4 regions of the Paenibacillus terreus genome follow, and region 3 is predicted to be linked to each of the others. Evidence: riboswitches for the same ligand, from Rfam matches in the RefSeq annotation. Region 3 holds a riboswitch; each other region holds the start of a gene.
The links. A riboswitch is a leader RNA that binds a small molecule or an ion and turns the genes downstream of it on or off. The one in region 3 is predicted to bind cyclic di-AMP.
Positions count from the first base shown of each region.

Region 1: it holds a riboswitch for cyclic di-AMP, as region 3 does, so the genes downstream of both, ACE5KN_RS22900 (C40 family peptidase) here and ACE5KN_RS30185 (resuscitation-promoting factor) in region 3, are expected to answer to the same signal.
Region 2: it holds a riboswitch for cyclic di-AMP, as region 3 does, so the genes downstream of both, ACE5KN_RS19420 (TrkH family potassium uptake protein) here and ACE5KN_RS30185 (resuscitation-promoting factor) in region 3, are expected to answer to the same signal.
Region 4: it holds a riboswitch for cyclic di-AMP, as region 3 does, so the genes downstream of both, ACE5KN_RS30605 (C40 family peptidase) here and ACE5KN_RS30185 (resuscitation-promoting factor) in region 3, are expected to answer to the same signal.

Region 1 is NZ_JBHIRX010000015.1:114,276-118,183, reverse strand. Features, by position in the region: gene ACE5KN_RS22905 (heavy metal translocating P-type ATPase) at 1-956, opposite strand, end outside; gene ACE5KN_RS22900 (C40 family peptidase) at 1,144-1,617, opposite strand; cyclic di-AMP (ydaO/yuaA leader) riboswitch at 1,622-1,757, opposite strand; gene ACE5KN_RS22895 (hypothetical protein) at 1,979-2,161, shown strand; gene ACE5KN_RS22890 (Ger(x)C family spore germination protein) at 2,319-3,428, opposite strand; gene ACE5KN_RS22885 (GerAB/ArcD/ProY family transporter) at 3,430-3,908, opposite strand, start outside.
Region 2 is NZ_JBHIRX010000011.1:72,711-76,618, reverse strand. Features, by position in the region: gene uvrC (excinuclease ABC subunit UvrC) at 1-216, shown strand, start outside; gene ACE5KN_RS19425 (CPBP family intramembrane glutamic endopeptidase) at 185-1,879, opposite strand; cyclic di-AMP (ydaO/yuaA leader) riboswitch at 2,105-2,250, shown strand; gene ACE5KN_RS19420 (TrkH family potassium uptake protein) at 2,359-3,702, shown strand; gene ACE5KN_RS19415 (potassium channel family protein) at 3,721-3,908, shown strand, end outside.
Region 3 is NZ_JBHIRX010000030.1:44,658-48,565, reverse strand. Features, by position in the region: gene ACE5KN_RS30190 (TatD family hydrolase) at 15-806, shown strand; cyclic di-AMP (ydaO/yuaA leader) riboswitch at 993-1,251, shown strand; gene ACE5KN_RS30185 (resuscitation-promoting factor) at 1,533-2,672, shown strand; gene rnmV (ribonuclease M5) at 2,800-3,345, shown strand; gene rsmA (16S rRNA (adenine(1518)-N(6)/adenine(1519)-N(6))-dimethyltransferase RsmA) at 3,351-3,908, shown strand, end outside.
Region 4 is NZ_JBHIRX010000032.1:20,496-24,403, forward strand. Features, by position in the region: gene motA (flagellar motor stator protein MotA) at 1-107, opposite strand, end outside; gene ACE5KN_RS30590 (hypothetical protein) at 320-613, shown strand; gene ACE5KN_RS30595 (4a-hydroxytetrahydrobiopterin dehydratase) at 727-1,026, shown strand; gene ACE5KN_RS30600 (GNAT family N-acetyltransferase) at 1,091-1,621, opposite strand; gene ACE5KN_RS30605 (C40 family peptidase) at 1,834-2,310, opposite strand; cyclic di-AMP (ydaO/yuaA leader) riboswitch at 2,317-2,455, opposite strand; gene ACE5KN_RS30610 (hypothetical protein) at 2,733-3,563, opposite strand; gene ACE5KN_RS30615 (M1 family metallopeptidase) at 3,577-3,908, opposite strand, start outside.

The sequences.
Region 1 (3,908 bases), on a different contig from region 3:
TCTCCATAACTTTTCGTGACTTCAACGATCAATACTCCGTTTTTATTAATAAAGCCGCTTAATACCTCATCCCCAGGCTCGACCTCGCGCGGCACGGATTCGCCTGTTAAAGCCGAGGTGTCCATGGCGGTCCTGCCCTCCAATACCTTGCCGTCGAGCGGCACCCGTTCGCCCGGCTTCACGACGATCACATCGCCGACGAGAACCTCTTCCGGGGTCACTCGCTTCGTCTCATTCCCCATCTGCAGATTGGCATAATCAGGCCGGATATCCATCAGGCTGCTGATGGATTTGCGCGACCGGTTCACCGCGATGCTCTGGAACAATTCCCCTACCTGGTAGAACAGCATGACGGCCACGCCTTCGGGATACTGCTGAATGACAAAGGCGCCGATGGTGGCGATGGACATCAGAAAATGCTCGTCGAACACCTGGCCTCTGACGATATTCTTAACGGCTCTAAGTACAATGTCGCCGCCAACAATAAGATAAGCGATGGCAAACAGTGCAAACTCAGCTATCCCGGTGATTGGCGCCAATAACCCGATTCCTGTCAAAAACGCGCCTGCAATCAGGCGAATGATCATGCGTTTCGTATTGCCCGCACCATGATCATGGCTGTGTCCATGACTGTGGTCGTGATCATGTGCATGAGCGTGTCCATGATCGTGGCTATGACCGTGCTGCACAGCCGCCTTTGAGGCAGCCCCGTTCCCCTTTTCCACAACCTGAATATGAGGCTCCAGCTGATTTACTTTTTTCCTGGCCGCTGTGACGACAGCCTGATCATGCTCTTTATCCACTTCCATTGTAAGTGTCTTGCTTACGAAGTTAACAGAACAGTCCATGACCCCATCGAGCTTCTTCACACCGTTCTCAATCTTCATGGCGCAATTCGCACAATCCAGCCCTTCCAGTATGAGCTCCCGTTTCACCTTCTCAGCCGCTGTACCCATGAGACTTCTCCCCTTCCTGACAGCCAAAAACCTATATATGAATAATTGTTCATGTGTTATGAATTTATTATATGTAGTGAAGGAGAAGATTGTCAATGCAGTATACCCAATTCGTGCAAAGTGAATGTTCTGGCAGCAAAAAAAGGACAAGCCCGAAACAGCTTCAGGCTTGTCCTCTTCAATTTCATCAACGTGCTTCGCTTACCATTCTGGTATAGCTGTACTCGCTGATGACACGGCGGGCTGTAACATATCTGTTGGCATAATAAGGCTCCGACAGACTGCTGACCGTTACACCCTTGCTGCTTGCGGAATGGGCAAATTTATTATTCCCCACATAGATACCGGCATGGGAAATCCCCCGTCCGCTTGTATTAAAGAACACCAGGTCTCCTACCCTGAGATCGTCCTTGGCGACTTTTACACCTGTGTTCGCCTGCTGCTGGGAAGTACGGGGCAGATCCAAGCCAAACTTGTTGAATATGTACAAAATAAACCCGGAACAATCGAAACCTGCGGTTGTCGTGCCTCCGTATTTGTATGGAGTGCCTGCAACCTGAGCAACATAGCTGTTAATTTGCGCTTCACTGGCATGTGTAGTGGCAGCCCCGGACGTGAACAGTACGGCGGCTCCAAAAATCGATAAAATCGCTTTTTTCAAAAAAATATTCTCCCTTCAAAGCCTACGGAGTTAGCTGAGGGTTAGGTAGAAGGTTCCCTTTACTCTCTTACGCACAAGAATAATTCACCCGAAGTGGTTCCCCCGTTTTCAAACACATTGAAATTCGGCAAATATTAAAATTTTGTAACCTTAATCAGGGTAATACACCCGAATACTCTTTGTCAATGGAAGAAAAACCCTTACTAGTGAAGTCAATAATGGCTGTATATCAACAAAAAATTGCAGTCCACAAAAGTAACATAAAAGAAACAAAAATGTAAACATCCAATGCATAGTTAGCTGAATTGAGGTACATATTAAAGCCTGGAAACCCAATCCATGACATCAGGAGGTAAATCCAATGGCTACCAGTAGACAGCATCAGGAAGCGCACGGTATCGGGCAAATTGAAAAGCAGCTCAATCGTCAGGCGGAGGCCGCAGCACAAATTCAGGGCGGGAGTGAAACAGACCGCGAAATTAACGAGGCAAGCATGAAAAAGGATAGTGCTGTGAAAGAAGAAGCCGATCCGGAACAAAAGTAAGAAAAACGCTTATCAACGCACATTCACAGAAGACAGACCGCGTTTAGCAGTAGTTTTTCTTGCGATTCCAGGAAGGTTATACCAAGGGGGTTGTACTTCCTGGAATCTTAAAATAAACGGCGCCCTTCGGGGCGCCGTTGCTGCAGGCAGGTACGGTTTACTTCATTGTTCCTATATTTCTTAGTGTAACCTTGACGGATATCTTGGCGTCTGACTCCGTGGACACAAATTTCTGTCTTATTTTCGGCCAATCCCGGCCAAACCTCATTCTTGCATAACGGCCAAATCCGACAGGGTCAACCTGCATACTTTGCAGTTTCTTTAGAACGTCTCTAATTTGGTCGCGTATGTACTCCTCACTGTTTTGTTCAACCAGCTTGATCTCATTTTGGCTTTCCAGATTCAGCTTTCCTTTATAGTCCTGGATCACGGCTTCCAATTCCAGCCTGGAAAAGATCACCGGATGATTCAGATCTCCTGTCACTTTGGTGCGCACCTGGCTTTTCATCAGATTTAATAATATAACCCCATGCCTTGAAGGTGAGGCGTTAAACGGAACTGTAATACTTGGAAAACGTTTCTCTTTCCTGAGCATCTCAACGAGTTGAGCTTCGCCGGGATTCATAAAGCCCACCAAACGGTCCTTTTTAAACAATGCTATTTTCGAAATTTTGATCGATTGCTTGGTAGCTTCAATGTAGGGGATCATTGGGTCACTCACATCATTGGTGAGCACAAAAATAAAATCCCTCAGGGTAGTGTACGGACTAAACGCGGTTTCTTCTCGGGGTCTTAATAAATCGTTCAAAAATTCACTATTCTGTTTTGGCGCAGTATTTTTTAATATAGATTCGGCAGATCCCTTAACAATGGCCAGAACTCCGTTGTTTCCGACCTGGGGATCACGGTACAAGTCCAAGAGGATGTCTCTTAACCCGCTCCCGCGCGCCAGCTCTTCGCCGATCAGAATGACCCGAGTCTGGCGCAGGCTCACGGTTTTTGAAGACATTGCGGATATTTTATAAAAGGCTTCATGAGTTAAGATGCCTTTCGCTGTATAGATCTTGTCCTTTTTGAAACCGCCCTTCGTAGGCTGAGGCACGGAAATTGTAACCTTGATCCGGTCTTGCGGCGATTTATCAAATCCAAGCACGCCTGCCATTTCAAGGTCCTCAAGCGAAGGCGTCTCCACCCGCTTGTTTTCGCAGCCAGCAGGAAATAGCGCAGCAAGCACCAGCATGGATAGGAAAAGATATCTGAGCAACATATTAACTACCCCGTTTTTTTAATTTGTGGAGCCCAAGCATCAAGCTGGGCCATAGAATAAGAAGATATCCGGCATACCGCCCTATGCTTTCATAAGCTGCATTCAGAATCACAGGTGAAAACAGGCCGCTAATGATCAGCACCATAGCCATGACAACGCAAATGTAGACATGCCAGGTTCGTTTTCGCTTAAATAGCTGGTTTACTCCCTTTACGCTTAACCATAAATAAGCAGCCGTGGTCGATAAAACAAGGAATACCCATAATGCAACCCCCAGGTTTTCGATGCGTTCTACAAATGACAGTTCTACAGAGTTGAAAATATCCAAGATAGGGTATCTGACATGGCTTAACTGCCATTCCGAAAAAAAGATGATGCTTGCCAATACAAAAGTTAAATACACCAAAACAGTGATCCACATGCCGATGGATACATGAAGAAGAGCCTTTTTTTGGTTTATGATATACGGAAAGAAAAAAG
Region 2 (3,908 bases), on a different contig from region 3:
ATCACCTTCCACAGAGAACAGCGCGGCAAATCCATGGTGACCTCAAGACTTGATGCAATTCCGGGCATTGGGGAAAAACGGCGTAAAATGCTGCTTAAGCATTTTGGCTCCATCAAAAAAATAAAAGAGGCCAGCGTTGAAGATTTCCGGCCTCTCTCCATTGGCGACAAGCTCGCCAGACAAATTATAACTGCCCTTCAGGATGAGGAGTCGTAATATACGGCTTCTCGTTTTTTTTAGGGTTAAAGAGGTACACCACGTAGCCGACAACAGCCGGCAGCACCATTCCGATGGCCCCTACGGCGATGTTGACGGGATCTCCCATCGACATCAGGCTGATTCCCATCAGAATGCTGTCGAATACGACATGACTGAACATTGCAGTAATAAAGCCGTATCTAAGGAAAATAAAGCTGAAAATCAGGCCAAGAAACAGAAGCTCGATCGGACGGGTAATGACAGGGTAAATCGGATACAGGGTATGCCCGAACGCCCAGATCAGCGAGCTGATGGCGCTTGCGGCCAGCGTGCTGCGCACGATCTTTCTCAGCATCGGGATGCCGAACAGCCTGTAAAGCGCCTCTTCCCCGATCCCCGCCATCCATGCCATGATCGGCAGCAGCCAGGCATAGGCCATATTATACGGCGACTGTGTCTCATCTATGGTAGACCAGCTGCCGATCAGCAGGTTGAGAATAACGAAGATGACGGACTGAACTCCCAGCAGGATGAAAGCCCACAGATATCCGGTGCCCATGCTGCGCAGCACATAAACTCCGTATCCGGGCTCTTTGGCCCGCGGCCACGGATTGAGACCAGCCTTTTTCCAAAGCCCGTTGCCTCCTACAAAGGAAAAATAAATGATAACCCCCATCATCAGATTAAAGATAATTTGCAGACCGATGCCGAAGATCAGAGCGTCCCTGTTGGCGGATTGAGCCTGCAAATAAGGCATCATGTTGAACAGAGTCAGCACCGAAATGGCAAAATAAATGAAGCTCAGCATAATACCGCGGGTAAATGAGGTATGACGCCGGGTCAAACTGCTGTATACCACGGCAAGCACGCCTAGCACAAAGGAAAACAGCATGTAGCCGATATAATACAGAAGGTTTGCAAGCTTTGTCTGCTGATCCACATATTCTGTTTGGGAAGGAGGCACAGCAAAGGAGGACGCTAGAGAGCGGACGCCCCCGTTTTCAAACGTCAGCCTGATCTGCAGCACGGCATCCCCGATCTTGCTTCCTTCATCCGAATAGGTGAGCCCTGGTTTGTCTTCGCGGCTTTCCACAGTCAGATTTTCCGTGTTATATCCCATCTGCTTCAGTATGGGCGCTGCCAATGCCTCTTTATCTGCAAGAGACAGGCCCGCTTCGTATGACCGCAGCAGCCCGCTTCGGGTTTCCCCTTCAGGAAGAGCTTCGGTGCTGTTATAAAATCCGTCGCTCATTTGAATAATAAAACCGGCAGGTTTTCCCGTCTGCAGCCCCACATCAACCATCACGGTACGATCCTGAGCCGGATCGGGCAGGCTGACCCGGTAAAATTCATAAGGAAATTTGCCGCTCCACACCCGGTTGTATTCGGGAAGCAGCTGCTCCCTGGAAAGGTAACCGTACAGCTCGGATTGTGCTTCATAGGCCGGGGCCGGAATTTCTTCCGCTGAGCTTTTATAACCCAAAACGGACTTGGCAAAAGCTTCAGCGCTCTCTATTGCCTGCTGTTTGCTGATTACCTCCCCTGGCTGATTCTGGTTTAAGGATGCAAGCACCGGCAGCAGCACCTGCAGCAGCAGAAACACGGCGAGGCCGACGATGCCCAGGATGCTCAGCTTTTTGAAATCAGCGGTTAATTTAACCGGTATTCCTATGGGATTCATCTAATACCTCCTTCATCTGAACCATTTAAAGATAACATAGTGTTCTGTTGACCGCCATCGCTTCATGAACGTGTGTAAATACGATGAAAAAGATGAAAGAATACAATAATGTAGGATTCATTGCAGCAGGACAGCATCTTTTGCACTGAATTGGCGTTATTTGAGTCTTTTTCATGAAAAGCCTCTTTTGTGATGTACAAGGAGAAGGTTTATAATTTGTTTGCAATTGCATAAATGCCGAATTTCGTTACGAAAACGGGGGAACCATTAAATTGGGGTGAATTTCGCACCTGGTCATGGCCGGGTCCGAATAGGACAATTCTGCAGTCCGAATCCGTCAGCTAACCTCGTAGGCTGCAGCAGGAACCTGGTCAGGCACTCGGTTTTCCGGTGTCTTTTTTTATGATTATGGAGCGGTCTATCTTTTGTGAGGTACATCGATGGACGTTTTTTTTATTGACTTTTTCTAGAGGTGTAGAATGATAATTCCAAAACTGAAGTGGCTGCATTTATCCCCACCGCGCATTCTTGTGTGCGGCTTTGCCCTTATTATTTTGCTCGGAGCGGGACTGCTTATGCTGCCCATCTCCAATACATCGGGGGTGCCGCTGCCGTTTATTGACGCCTTGTTCACCGCGACGTCGGCCACTTGTGTGACCGGTCTGGTCGTTGTGGATACTGGCACGCATTTTACCGTATTCGGCCAGATCGTCATCGCGCTGTTAATCCAGATCGGGGGGCTTGGCTTTATGACCATGGCCACCTTGGTGGCTCTCGTGTTCAAGCGCAGAATTTCACTGAAGGAAAGGCTCATTCTCCAGGAAGCGATGAATCAGACCTCCATGGAGGGCATCGTCTCACTGATCCGCAAGGTGCTGCTGTACTCGCTCATTATAGAAGCGGTGTGCGCCGTGGTGTTCGCGGCACGCTGGTCTTTTGACATGCCCGTGGGCAGAGCCATTTACTTCGGGGTGTGGCATGCCATTTCGATGTTTAACAATGCAGGCTTCGACCTGTTCGGTGAATTCCGCAGCCTGACATTGTACGTGAACGACCCGGTTGTCAACTTTACGGCCATGTTCTTGATTGTTACCGGCGGTATCGGTTTTGTGGTCATGTCGGATCTGGTGGAGTACCGCAAGAAAAGAAAGCTGTCCCTGCATACCAAAGTTGTGCTTACGATGACAGCAGTGCTTATTGTTACCGGCGCCTTGGTTATTATCGTCTTCGAATTCACCAATCCAAGGACGCTCGGCAGCCTGCCGTGGTCAGGCAAAGTTCTGGCTTCGCTTTTTCAGTCCGTTACGCCGCGCACGGCGGGCGCCAATACGCTGGATATCGCCGGACTCCGCCAGGCTACGCAGTTTTTCATTATTATACTGATGTTTATCGGTGCTTCTCCAGGCTCAACTGGCGGCGGTATTAAAACGACGACTTTTACGATTCTTGCAGGAGCCGTAGTGTCCATGGTGCGCGGAAGGGAAGATATCGTGATTTACCGTTACCGGCTGGCGCAGGAGCGTATTCTGAAGGCACTTACGATTACGATGCTAGCCCTTTTTCTGGTGATTACCGTTACGATGATTCTTACCACCACCGAGGATCATCATTTCTTGATGATTCTGTTTGAAACGACCTCCGCATTCGGAACGGTCGGGCTTTCGATGGGACTGACGCCGGACTTGACGGTGATCGGCAAAATATTGATCAGCTTCACGATGTTCGCGGGCAGGCTTGGACCGATCACGCTCGCATACGCTCTGGGAAAAAAGCAGGACAAAGAGCTTTACCGGCACCCGGAAGGCAAAATGATTATAGGATAAGGGAGTTACAGATCAGCAATGAAGACTCAGCAGTTCGTGATTATCGGTTTGGGACGTTTTGGCTCCAGCCTGGGATTGCAGCTTATGGAAATGGGATGTGAGGTGCTCGGCATCGACAGAGATGAAGATGTCGTGGAGGAAATGAGCGAGCATCTGACTCATGCGGTGGCCGGTGACGCAACCGATGAGCAGCTGCTCCGTTCCAT
Region 3 (3,908 bases):
AGGAGGAACAATCCTTGGAATTATTTGATACACACACTCATCTAGATTCGCCACAATTTAATGAAGACAGAGAGCAGATCATATCAAATGCCGTCGAAGCGGGAGTTACGCGAATGATCAATGTCGGTTTTAATAGAGAGACTATTCCCAGTACAATGAAGCTTGCCGAAACGTATGATTTTATTTATGCGGCTGTCGGATGGCATCCTGTGGATGCCATCACCATGCAGGATGGAGATTTGGAATGGATTGCATCGCTTTGCGAGCATGAGAAGGTCGTGGCCATTGGAGAAATTGGGTTGGATTACCATTGGGATACTTCTCCAAAGGATGTTCAGCAGCGAGTATTGCGCCAACAAATCGGACTTGCCCGGGAACTGGGAATGCCTATTGTCATTCACAATCGGGATGCGCACGAGGATATCGTGAAAATTTTGCGTGAGGAGAAAGCGCATGAGGTTGGAGGAGTAATGCATTCGTTCTCCGGCAGCTGGGAAATTGCTAAATTATGTCTGAATATGGGATTTCATTTGTCGTTTGGCGGACCGATTACGTTCAAAAATGCGCGTCAGCCGAAAGAGGTTTTGGCGCAGGTGCCGATGGACCGTTTATTGATTGAGACCGATTCCCCTTACTTGACACCACACCCCTTCAGAGGCAAACGAAATGAGTCGGCTTATGTGAAATTGGTGGCTGAAGCGGCTGCCCAAATTAAGGGAATTTCCGTGGAGGAATTGGCGGCTGTCACGACCCAAAATGGGCTGGAACGATTTTACATCAAGAGGAAACGTGAGATAAACCGTTAAAAAAGTAAGACAGACGGAGTTAATCATAAAAATGTTTCAGGAAAACGGCGATTATTACAATATTTTAACCGATTATTTAGAGAAAAACACTTGAAACCTGCTTTACAACATGCATATAAACAGGATATCATCGTTTCAGTGAATTATTGAGGCCGTGTAAAGGGGCAAATCAATAGTTCATTTCATGGACCAGTCTCGCTTAGTCTCCGTCATGGAGAACGGGGGAACCGATATGATGGCAGGCCGAAAGGGAGCTGCAGCGGAAGCTTACAGACATAGACACGCCGCTGTGCGCTGTTCCTTTGCTGACATCATAGTTCGATTTCTTTTCTGGGTCTTAGGGGTGAATGTGAAGGCAGCCGCCATGAGCGGGTGACTGGAACTAGGGCGACTCTCTACGTCCGAACCCGACAGCTAACCCCGTAAGCGTATCAAGAGAGAAGCTGCCTCGTGCATGGATTTTCCGCGTAATCATTGACGGAAGCCGCGAAAGAGCTCTCTTAACTCTTTCCTGGCTTTTTTAGTTTATGAATATGGGAGAACTTGCCCACATACTGTTACATAACGAAGTTATGAACCAGTAAAGGGGGGCGCCATGCTGCGAAGACGGGAACATGATGCAGGGCAGGCTGCAGTCAGGCTTGTCTTGTAGAAAATCTGGTATAGTCGCGTCAATTTCAATCATGCATTACTCTAGACGGCGAGGCTATGAAGGAGGACGGAGAAGTGGGAATTTTCCAGCAAGGGGATGCCCATGAGTCACGCTCATCCAGCATGTCTTACGCGTTGCGATGGAAGCATGAAAAATTGCGCCACGCATCACTGGTCGCTATTTTTCTAATCGCACTAACAATCATGATCTCTATTCTGGTGTACACACAGACAAAGAAGCAAGTGGTTCTGGTCATCGATGGCCAGACAAGAGCGGTGGAAACCCGCGGAGAAAGTTTGCAGGATGTTCTGGAGGAGCATTCCATTACACTGGCACCCCATGACAAGATTTCCATGTCGGTGAACGGAGCTATCCAGGATGGCGACCGTGTAGTCATTAAACGGGCTACCCAAGTGAATGTATCCGCAGGTTATGAAACCAAGAAGCTGTACACCACCGAAAATACAGTAAAAGACGCTGTTCAAACCTTAGGCTATAATTTGTCACCTGAAGATAAGGTTTCCCCTTCGCTCGACACCAAAGTCTCTTCTAACATGGATATAAAAATCGTCCGTGTAACGAAGCAGCAGGTTCAGCAAAAGGCCGAAATCCCTCACAGAGTCGTCAAGACGGCTGATCCAAGCTTGTACAAGGGAGATAACCGTGTTCTGGTGAGCGGTAAAGACGGGGTCATGATTCAGAATATCGAGAAGGTGTATCATGACGGGAAACTGGTTTCAAAGCGCATGGTCAGCAAAGAGGTCGGTACGAAGCGTGTTGATAAGGTTATTGCAGTAGGCACAAAGAAGAAGCCTGTTGTACTCGCGGCATCAACCGGGCCTTCCGATTCCGCAAGCACGGCCAGCGCCAATACGACTAGCCGGGCAGGAATAGAATTTAAGTATACAAAAGTGTTAAACGATGTATCCATGACAGCTTACTCCGCACAGGAACCTGGCATTGGCACCCGGACATCCTCCGGTACGCGCGTAACCGAAGGCCGGACCATTGCTGTGGATCCCGACGTGATTCCAATCGGCTGGTGGGTATATATTGAAGGCCTCGGCTTCCGCCGTGCGGAGGATACTGGCGGCGCCATCAAAGGCAATAAAATCGATGTGTATTATGAGAGTTTAAACAAAGCGTTGAACTTTGGCCGTAAAAGCGGGATGACGGTATATGTCATCGGGCCGGTCAAGCCGGAATTGAATTAACCATCGGCAGATTGAAGGTTGTATTTCAATCGATGATTAGGATAGTATTAAGATCATAAAGATGCCATGCTAAGAAGAGGATGATCATCCTCTTCTTATTTTTTGTTCAGGAAGGAAGAAAGAAGCAATGATCAAGGAAGTCATCGTCGTGGAAGGCCGTGATGATACGGTTGCCGTTAAAAGGGCGGTTGAAGCCGACACCATTGAAACCGGCGGCTCTGCCATCAATGCCATGACCATTCGCAAAATTGCCATGGCCCAGAAGCGGCGCGGTGTCATTATACTGACCGATCCCGATCATGCCGGGGAACGGATACGGAAGATTATCGCCTCCAAGGTGCCGGGCTGTAAGCAGGCCTTTATTCCGGAGGCGGAAGCGACCCGAAAAGGGGATATCGGGGTGGAGAATGCTTCCCCGGAAGCAATCCGCCATGCGCTCGCCAGGGTTCACACGACGGTGGAGGGTGCCAGCCCCCTGATCGATTGGGAAGACCTTATCGACGCAGGCCTGATCACGCATCCAAGGGCAGCCTCCCGCCGGATGGCTTTGGGTAATATACTGGGCATCGGTTACTGCAACGGGAAGCAGCTTCACAAGCGTCTGACGATGTTCCAGATCAGCCGCGAGGAATTCGCGGAAGCATTACAGCAAATTGAAAATGAAGGATTGTGATGGGCATGAAGGGGTTTGAAGATATTGCGACTCCCCGCCGGACCAAGGAGATCATTCAACGGCACGGTTTTTCGTTTAAGAAGAGCCTGGGCCAGAATTTTCTGATTGATCAGAATATACTGCAAAAAATCGTAGATGCCGCCGGTCTGGATGAGACGAAGGGAGCGCTTGAAATCGGTCCGGGGATTGGAGCGCTGACGGAGCGGCTGGCCCGTTCCGCCAAATGCGTAACGGCTGTGGAGATCGATCAGCGGCTATTACCCATTCTGGACGAAGTTTTGGCCCCGTACGACCGCGTGCGTGTGCGTCATGGGGATGTGCTGAAGCTGGACCTTAAAGAGGTGTTTGAAGAGGACTTTGCGGATGTGGACAAGGTTAGTGTGGTGGCCAATCTGCCTTATTACGTTACAACTCCCATCCTGATGAAGCTGCTGGAGGACAAGCTGCCTCTGGAGAATATCGTCGTCATGATTCAAAAGGAGGTGGCTGAGCGAATGGCCGCTTCCCCGGGCTCCAAGGATTATGGCAGCTTGAGCATAGCGGTGCAGTATTACAGTGAGCCG
Region 4 (3,908 bases), on a different contig from region 3:
GCGGCGGGGTTATTGACTAAATTGACGACAGGCGCCCCTTTGAGGATCATGCCGACAACCAGGGATATAAGCCCGAGCGCAAGTCCTATAATAGTTGAAATTTGCATTGTACACCTCATCCATGAGAAATTGGTAGAACACCCGGTTCGGCTGGAGGACATCCTTGCCCTCCAATGCATTTTAGTGAAACGGATTACCATATTTATCGACAAAAGCCCCTTTTTTTTTAAGGGCGATTTCACGGTATAATGAAGACAACTCTGATTAATGACAATTTTGAGAACATGATTCCAAATCTGGAATGAGGAGCGGGGTTCGCATGGGAGTTAAGCATGGAAGGGAATATGAGCATATTCTTAAGGAGCTGACGGATGCAGTAGGGCGTATTCCGGACAGCTACCTTTTTTTTGAAATGGAAGCGGACGAATGGGCGCGTCTGGGCGGCGAGGAACGCGCTGAGGTTCAGGAGGCGCTGGCTGAGGATCTCTTTTATGCGCTTGGGGAAGAACCTGTTATTCCGGTCGGCAGCGGGGTCGTCATTCATGACCGGAATCACTACCGGATCGATGTTCTGATCGGCGAAGAGGAGTTGACCTTCGTGTCTCTCGTGTAACATAACCATATGGATTTCTCGCCGAAGCCATGGTAATATGAAACACGATATAGGCACTGACCCTAAAGACATCAGGAACGGCTTCCGTATAACGGAGAGGAGTAGGAATTACAATGCCTTTTACATTAGAGGAAATAGAGGCTCATCTGGAGAAGCTAGAGGGCTGGGAGCTTGAAGAGGGACGCTGGATTGTCCGAAAATATGTCTTTTCCAGCTTTATGAGAGGAATTGCATTCGTGGATGAGGTAGCTGGTATTTCGGAAGCATTCAATCACCATCCGTTTATTACCATTGATTACAAGACGGTCACACTGCGTCTTACCTCATGGGATGAAGGCGGGATCACAGCAGTGGATATAAAAGAAGCGCAGCAGTACAATGAAGCGTTCGAACGAATGCGTTCGGAGGATTAGCCCTGCAACACCAAATAAACTTAAGCAAATAAGCGTTTTAATGGAGAAACGCCCTGGTTTAGAGTTAAGACTCTGATTCCGGGGCGTTTGGTATATTGTGTGTATCTTCACCATGATTGTAGACCATGCAATGAAAAGGTTTCATCCCTTCGGGAGTTTGCCGCTCGTAGGTATCGGTAATCCGAAAGCCTGCCGACCGGTAGGCTCTGATGGCCCGTTTGTTCCAGACGAGGACTTCGAGGTCGATCTCATTGTGTGGTGTACGGCGCCTGGCTTCCTCGGCGATAGCCCTCACAAACTCCGCGCCATGTCCATGACCGCAGAGTTCAGGGCGCATTCCGAGACCAAGGCGGGTCACCCCTTCCATAGGGAAATACTGGGCAAATCCGCATAGATCCCCTGACTCATTCAATACGGCGACATATTGGGAGCTCCGCAGCTCCGTGTTGGCGAATTCGATATCAAGAGCCTTCATTTGCTCCCAAGGGAGCCAGCCGTAGATGTCGTAAGGTGGTTCATATTTCCACTCGCATATGGCAGCCGCCTGCTTTTCACTCATCGGAACGACCTGATAGCTTGCTGATCCGGCGGACATGTTCTTTCCCCCCTTTAGTTAAACCTGTTTGGCAACAAAAAAACGTCTATCGATGTACATTCACAGATGACAGACCGCATCTACCGATAGTTTTTTCGATTTCAGGAGGCTTATGCCAAAGTGTTTATACTTACTGAAATCTAAAAAAACAGCCTCAATTCCGGTCGGAATCGAAGCTGCTATTGAAGTTCGTATGAATGATGTAATGATTTCTAATCAAGGGCAACGGATTCGTAAGTGGATGTGCTCATGACACGTTTGGCACCAAGATACCGGTTGGCGTAGTAACTTTCATTCAAGGAACTGACGGTGACACCGCGCGATGAGGAGGAATGGGCAAACTTGCCGTCGCCTACAAAAATCCCTACATGTGAAACTCCTCTTCCGTTGGTGTTAAAGAATACCAGATCGCCAGGTCGCATTTCATCCCGCGAAACGGAGGTTCCCATATCGAATTGAGAGGAGGATTGGCGTGGAAGATCGATTCCAAGCTTCTCAAATACATAACTTGTAAATCCGGAACAGTCAAATCCGCTCAACGTTGTGCCGCCTGCTCTATAAGAAGTGCCTTTGGCATCCTGAATGATCTGGTCCATTTTAGAGTCCGCATATACGCTTCCTGCGCCGAACGAAAAGGCCGAGAAGGCGATTGCTGCACTCATGAGTGCGATAGTTAGCTTCTTCTTCAAAAAAATACAAACCCCTTCCAATGCCTGCGAGGTTAGCTTAAGGGTTCGGTAGAAGGCTCCCCTATGATCCCTCTGTTGCGAGATCAATTCACCCAAAACTGGTTCCCCCGCTTCCCAGGTGCCGGGAATTCGGCTTCACTTAGATATGCACCTTGAAGCGTATGAATAATCCTGAATGGTTTGTCTAAAAAGGTTACAACAATAATTACAAAGTTGTTACTATCAGTTCACTGCGACTATTGTAACAAAGGAAGCATAGTTTGGCAAATGTTTCATAGCAAAAAACTGCAAAAAAATAGCCTCTGCAGCAAGCAGAGACAAAAAATATCGAAAGCACTATGTTAAGTGAGATTAAACAAACCTATACTTTTGAGAATTCACTATATTTTTTGTTCGCTTGAAATGCAGGGGTTGGCATCATTTTACTCCTTGGTGAACGAATCACAAGCCGTATTCCATAAATGATACTGTGCGGACGTATGCCATATTGTAAAAAGTGAAGAAATAAAATGATAGGTCTGATGCAGAATGAGTGCAAGCAGTCCTGTCCACAGCCAGGCCGAAGCGGTAAAGATAGAGAGCAGGACGAATACGGACGCTCCGAGCAGTGCGGATATTCCGATACCGGGCAGAATTCGCCGCATGCAGCAGGCGAGCGAGAACCAGGCGCCCCTCCCGCTGATCGTTCCGAACTGCATGTACATCACGCATTGACGGATGAGCCAGGCCAAAATGCCCCATAAAGCGATGTAGGGGAGAAGACGGGCGGCGGCCATGAGCGGCTCGTTCATTAAACCGGACAGAGTCTGCAGCAGACGCGGTATAATCCAGTATCCGGGAAGCAGCAGAAGGCAGATTTCAACCGTGTAATATAAAAGGGACGAACGCCAGAACAGCCGGATGCCGGTGAGAAAGGAACGCCGTCCTAGCTCTTTCTTCATGTGCAGGCTGTAATACACACCTACGCGGACCAAAGGGGTCAACAGCATGCGCAGCAAGATGACCGCAAGCAGAACCCAGAAATACAGATGGACGGAAGAATTTTGCACCAATGCAATTTGGCTCTCCATCCAGAATAAGGTCTGGTTGAGCTCGCTCTGCCCGCTTCCCGGATAACGCAGCAGCAGGGGCACAATCCCCGATTCCGTGTATTTATAGTTGAATACTCCCCAGACAAGACGGTAGATAAACAGCAGAATTACGATAAAAAAGTGCAAGCGGACGAGCGTCCAACCCTCTTTTACAGAATTCATCACCTCGGACACCTCACCATGACAGACTTCCAATCAAAGCTTCAGCCAGCCTGGTCATCCCCAGAAGCCAGCGTGTTTCGGTTTTCTCCGGCAGCTTGGCCAGCAGTGTGTTATTCAGGTGGTTGTTCTCCAGAGGGATCGTATGAAGAGGATCAATGACCACCGAGGCAGCGGGGGACCGGCTTTGAATACGGTAGGTTACCTTTTGCTGCTTGCCGTCCCACGTTTTCTGCACGCTGCTTTTATCCTCGAACGTAATTTGTACAGGCACTGCCGGCACGTCGCCACCCTTTTTGGAAACGGTAACGACAGACTCGTACATTCCATTCTCCAGCTTGCGAACCT